Regions from separate parts of the Paraglaciecola sp. QJM3NY_14 genome, predicted to be linked through region 1. Evidence: predicted binding sites of a transcription regulator. Region 1 holds the regulator's gene; the other holds the start of a gene.

Region 1 (3,205 bases):
CAAAACTTGATGGCTATCTTGCAGACACGCAAAGAGCTCAGTGCAGAACAAAGAGAACAGCAAGCGGATTCATTACTCGATGAGTTCAATATAAATCATATTCGTAACAGTGCTGGTATGAGTTTGTCTGGAGGTGAACGCCGCCGGGTAGAAATAGCGCGGGCACTGGCAGCCGATCCAGAATTTATTCTGCTCGATGAGCCGTTTGCCGGTGTTGATCCTATTTCAGTTAATGATATTAAAAAAATTATTCAACATTTACGTGACCGTGGTATTGGTGTTTTGATAACCGACCACAATGTAAGAGAGACACTCGATGTGTGTGAGAAAGCTTACATTGTTAGTCATGGTGAACTCATCGCTTCTGGCACGGCAGAAGAAGTATTAAGTGATCAACGTGTAAGAGATGTATACCTAGGCGAACAATTCAGGCTATAGTTAAGCTGAAAAAGCCGCTCATTTTATCGAGATTATACTCAGGCGCTTGGTGAGACATTTACAGTCAATCGAATCAACCACAGCATATTTTTTAGTTTGCAACGGACAGAATAAAGAAGTAAATGAAACCCTCTTTACAATTAAAATTTAGTCAATCACTCACTATGACGCCACAGTTACAGCAAGCTATTCGTTTGTTGCAATTGTCTACGTTAGATTTACAGCAAGAAATTCAAGAAGCCTTGGATTCCAACCCGCTGTTGGAAGTTGAAGAGCCTACGGATCAGGAATCCGGCGATAGTGCGTTAAATGACAATTCCCTCGACCCGTCTTCTAAAGATACCAATGAAATAGTTGATACTAGCAGTGACAACTTAGACTCAAGTGAAGCGTTCGAGAAAAACGAAATCCCAGAAGACTTACCTACGGATACCACTTGGGATGAGTACATCAGTGCTTCTTCCGCACCTGCCTCTAGCATATCCAGTGGTGCCGGCGGTGATGACGAACAAATCTTTCAAGGCGAAACCACAGATAACATTCAAGATCATTTGCTGTGGCAAATGCGTTTAACCCATTTTAGTGATACCGATGTCGCGATTGCGACAGCGATCATTGATTCTATCGATGAGTCTGGTTATTTAACCATGAGCGCTGAAGACGTTCTGGCCAGCATGGATGATGAAGAAATAGAGCTCGATGAAGTGGAATGCGTACTTAAGCGTATTCAAATGTTCGACCCAATTGGGTCTGGCTCTCGTACACCACAAGAATGCTTGCTAGTGCAATTGCGTCAGTTTGCTCCTGATACACCCTGGTTAGAAGAAGCGAAGACCTTGATTGGAGACTATGCCGACCTTTTGGCAAGCAAGGATTACCGTACTTTGATGCGTAAATCTCGCCTTAAAGAGGATGATTTGCGTGAGGTCATGCGTTTACTAAAAACGCTCAATCCGCGTCCAGGCAGCGCCTTGATCAAAGGTGAAGCAGAATACGTTATACCTGATGTGTCAGTGAGTAAGAAAAATGGCCGTTGGACAGTAGAGCTTAACCCAGACAGCCTACCCAAATTGAACGTTAATCAACAGTATGCTGCAATGAGTCGTAGCGCGAAAAACACCAGTGATAGTCAATTTATTCGCTCACACATGCAAGAAGCCAAATGGTTTATTAAAAGTGTTGAGAGCCGAAACGATACCTTATTGAAAGTGTCAAACTGTATAGTACAGCAGCAAATGGGCTTCTTTGAACATGGGCCTGAGATGATGAAGCCTATGGTACTAAATGACGTAGCCGAAATGGTGGATATGCATGAATCTACAATTTCTCGTGTTACCACCCAAAAATATATGCATACCCCTAGAGGTATATTTGAGCTGAAATATTTCTTCTCGAGCCATGTTGCAACTGAGACAGGCGGAGAGTGCTCGTCAACGGCGATACGCGCATTGATTAAAAAGCTGGTCGCAGCTGAAAAACCAAGCAAGCCGTTAAGTGACAGCAAGATTGCTCAATTGTTGGCCGATCAAGGCATCATGGTCGCTCGGCGAACAATAGCAAAGTACCGGGAATCTCTGATGATACCCCCGTCGAACCAACGAAAAAGCCTATTGTAGGCTGATTAAAGAAGGAAGAGGCGATATGCAAATTAATATTACTGGTCACCATGTGGATGTAACCGATTCACTAAAAGATTATGTCGATACTAAATTTACCAAGCTCGAGCGACACTTCGATCAGATCAACAATGTTCACGTCATTCTCAATGTAGAAAAGCTCAACCAAAAAGCGGAAGCGACAATACATTTGAATGGGGCAGATGTATTTGCCACCATGGAACACAACGACATGTATGCGGCAATAGATGGCCTAATCGATAAACTCGATCGGCAAGTTATCAAGCATAAAGAAAAAGCTAAACGCCATTAACCCATCAGGTAAATAATGGAAATATCAAATATTCTTCACCCTGACTGCGTCGTATGCGCAGTTCAGGGGTCTAGCAAAAAGCGCATTTTAGAGCTTATTAGTCAATTGGCATCTGAGCACCTTGTTGAAGTAGACCAAGCGACCATTTTATCCAGTTTAGCGGGGCGCGAGAAAATGGGGTGTACGGGCATTGGTGGTGGTATAGCACTGCCACATGGCCGTATAAAAGGGCTAGAGTCCGCCCTAGGCGTGCTTGTAACGTGCCAACCTCCGGTCCAGTATGACGCCATCGATAACATGCCAGTGGATATCTTCTTTGCTATTTTAGTACCAGAGGAAAAGGCCCAAGAGCACCTACAAACCTTGTCGGCGATAGCCAAAAAATTCGTTGATAAAGACATTTTAAATCGTTTGCGCAGTGCAACCACAGACCAAGAATTATTTCAGGTACTCAGTTAATTATGAAGCTTATTATCATCAGTGGGCGTTCAGGCTCAGGGAAGTCCATCGTTTTACGTTCACTGGAAGATTTAGGCTATTACTGCGTTGATAATATCCCCGTCAATTTATTGCCTACTTTGACCCATACCGTCGCTGACGAGTACGATCAGGTCGCGGTCAGCATTGACGTGCGAAATTTACCCAAAGATCCCAACGAATTGGTGGAAATACTCGACTACTTGCCGTCAACGTGGGAAATGACCATATTGTATTTGGATGCCAGCGATGACGTACTGATTAAGCGTTTCAGTGAAACCCGCCGCTTGCACCCGTTGTCTAAGCAAAACAAATCCTTGTCTGGTGCTATTCAAGCAGAAAGCCAGTTATTGGCGCCGAT
Region 2 (3,205 bases), 1.9 Mb from region 1:
AATGCCTTCAATGTGTTTGGAGTGACATTTGGCATGTCTACCGGCAACACTAATAGTCCCATGGCCTGCTGCACATCATCACCACTACGTTCGGTAACTTGCCCAGGGTGTCGCTCAGCGAGATAGCTCATCCCAGCGTGGACCCCCGCTAAAGGGCCACAATCTGGATATATATCATGGATCTGCTCGGGCTCTTTGCCACTCACTAATACTGTCCCTACTCCGGCATGGGTTAATAGATCTTGTGCATGACTGAGTAAGGTTTGATTTTTGTCTTTAAGCCGAAGCAGGCTTTTATCTTGCCCCATGCGCGATGACAAACCGCCCGCGAGCACCAAGCCAATGACACTCATGCTGTTGTCATCAGGCGATATCGACGTTGATGAGCTTTCGCCAACATCAATCGTCATGTTGACTTGATTAACGTACATGAAATAAGCGGATCAAGTGTTAGCCGCCCAGCATTGCAAGGTGCTTAGTGGCGCCAGTATAACCATCATGAAGGAAGTGAGTGGATTTTTTATCTCCTAGGAGTGTCCTTAACTCTTCTTGTAAACGCTGGGTATCATCGTCAGTAATATACTCTCGTATATCAAGGCCCTGTTCACTGAACAAACACAGGTGCAGTTTACCCAAGGCTGAAATTCTAAGACGGTTACAGCTCGCGCAGAAGTCTTTGCTATAGGGCATAATAAGACCAATACGCCCCTTAAAGTCAGGGTGAGCAAACTCTTGCGCTGGCCCCGCGGCTTTATCGCGAATAATTTGCTGCCATCCCTCACTGATAAGTTGCTCTTTAATGGGCAAACCAGAGGCGTGGTTCTTATCAAAAAACAATTGATTATCACCGGTTTGCATTAATTCTATAAAGCGCAACGTAATTGGGGTTGTTTTGATCCACTTTAAGAACGCGGATAACTCATGCTGGTTAAAGTGGCGCATCAAAACAGCATTGACTTTCACTGTCACCCCAAGCTCTACGGCTCTATCAATTCCGCGTAGAATAACATCAAGTTTATCGTGGCCAGTGATAGACGCGAACATACGGGGGTCCAAGCTGTCAATACTGACATTCATTTGCGTCAGGCCAGCTTCTACCCAGCTGTCGATATGATCAGGTAATTTATAACCATTCGTCGTGATCGCGACCTGCTTGATGCCCTGGGTATTTGCGCAGGCACGAATAGCGTCTGGCAAATCTTTTCGTAGCGAAGGCTCGCCACCCGTTATACGAATTTTGCTGGTGCCTAGTTTCGCAAAGGCACCTGCAATGCGTTTAATTTCAATCAGAGACAAGAAATCCCTGTCGGTATCGCACTGATACCCATCAGGTAGACAGTACTCACAACTAAAATTACACACATCAGTAATGGACAGCCGCAGGTAATGAAACCGGCGACCAAATTTATCTTGCAACATATTCACTAACACCTTTCCAAATTGAAGTTGCCGGGCCTTATCGCCTTGGCACTTACGGGGAGGCTGTTTGATTTCTCTCACAACCCTGGCGAATGACACATTCTTGCGAACGCACTTCGCGGCCAACATACCTTGTCTTCTGATTTAGGTATGAAGGCTCGGAGTTAAACCACCTGTATATCTACTTTATTAATTTCGACCCACTATTTTTACCACACTTAGGGCGCTTAAAGCTATTAGCGCTGAGTTTAACCAGCCTAATAGTTGTGTACAAATATGTATGTGACACTCATCACCCCGGCGCAAAGACGAAGTCTGTTTAGCGCGTGCGTTTTTTAGCCTTATATCCATACCTCACTATATTAACGCAATAGATACTCACTGCGCTTTTCACATCATAAAATTCATGCCCCTTAGCCCAGAAATAGCAGCCAAGCATACTCATTGATAGTGATTGGCATGTATGTTGATTGCTTGGATGTGTCATAGCATATTGAATATGGTTAATGAGCAGCAACATTGGTGCATAACAAGGGAGAGAACGTAAATATGTTAACCGAATTTACTGATAAACATCAGTTAAGTAAGGACTTTTTACACGATGCAAGAAAATGGTACATACCGCTTGCTGAAAACATCGCCAAGCACCAATCTGGTGCATGCGCGCCCTATTTTTTAGGCATCAATGGATGCCAAGGGTCTGGTAAATCAACATTATCCGAGTTTCTAGCCAGTTACCTTACACAGGAGCATGGTTTAAAAGTGGTTGTCATGTCACTTGACGACTTTTATTTGGATCAATCCCAGCGCAATGCTATTGCCGTCAAGGTGCACCCATTATTCAAAACACGCGGTGTGCCAGGCACACACAATATAGCATTAGCGTCGCAGGTACTTTCATCGCTACACAGCGGCGCTGCCACATCAATCCCTCGGTTTAATAAAGCCGATGACAATCCCGCTCCGGTTAGTCAATGGCAACAGATAGACGAACAGGTAGATGTGGTTATTTTTGAAGGTTGGTGCTGGGGCGTTGAAGCTCAGAATGAGGCACAACTTATCGCTCCCATCAATGCCCTTGAAGACGAACAAGATGAGACGGGTGTGTGGCGTCGATTCGTTAATAAACAATTGGCGCGAAACTACGTACCACTTTATGGGAACATGGATTATTGGGTGATGCTTAAGGCACCTTCTTTTGAGAGCGTCTATGCGTGGCGATTGGAACAAGAGCACAAATTACGTGCCTCCCTTTCGACCGCAGATTCTAGTACTGGAAGCAAAGTAATGAGCGATGAGCAAGTGTTAGCCTTCATACAATATTATCAACGCCTAACTGAACATGGTTTATCAACGCTGCCACAAAAATGTGACCTCGTGTTCAGTTTAAATTCAGCGCGCAGAATCACTGCACTTACACGAAGAGGTGTTCATGCTTAAACAGTTACTCGTATTTACCGATATGGATGGCACATTGTTGGATCATAACACTTATAGTTATGCGCCAGCACTGAACATGCTGGATATCCTTAGAAGCAAACACATTCCAGTCATCCCTACCACAAGCAAAACCAAAGCAGAGTTAGACTCTCTTATGGCAGAGCTAAAACTTAATGGTCCACTTATCGTAGAAAATGGCGCTGCGGTTTTTATCCCTCAGCATTTAATGAAGACACAGCCCGAAGGTACAAAGAGCAAAGAAGGCTTTTGGGTCAAAGAATTTGCTCAACCTCGCTCGCATTGGCTGGCATTAATTGCCAGTGTTGAAAGTGACTTTTCAGGCGAG

What was found. The regulator sigma-54, encoded in region 1, starts transcription at its own class of promoters, with help from an activator protein. The targets are predictions, from matches to a motif close to GTTGGCACGNNNNTNGNNT.
Region 2: AC0VYA_RS10870 (kinase) is a predicted target of sigma-54. The motif match lies at 1,873-1,891, and genes of this name have one in related genera.

What each region holds. Positions count from the first base shown of each region.
Region 1 covers NZ_CM149664.1:666,842-670,046, forward strand. The annotation lists gene lptB (LPS export ABC transporter ATP-binding protein) at 1-438, shown strand, start outside; gene AC0VYA_RS02915 (RNA polymerase factor sigma-54) at 561-2,054, shown strand; gene hpf (ribosome hibernation promoting factor) at 2,080-2,367, shown strand; gene ptsN (PTS IIA-like nitrogen regulatory protein PtsN) at 2,383-2,826, shown strand; gene rapZ (RNase adapter RapZ) at 2,829-3,205, shown strand, end outside.
Region 2 covers NZ_CM149664.1:2,575,654-2,578,858, forward strand. The annotation lists gene AC0VYA_RS10860 (molybdenum cofactor guanylyltransferase) at 1-410, opposite strand, end outside; gene moaA (GTP 3',8-cyclase MoaA) at 451-1,419, opposite strand; molybdenum cofactor riboswitch at 1,413-1,595, opposite strand; gene AC0VYA_RS10870 (kinase) at 1,969-2,859, shown strand; gene AC0VYA_RS10875 (HAD-IIB family hydrolase) at 2,852-3,205, shown strand, end outside.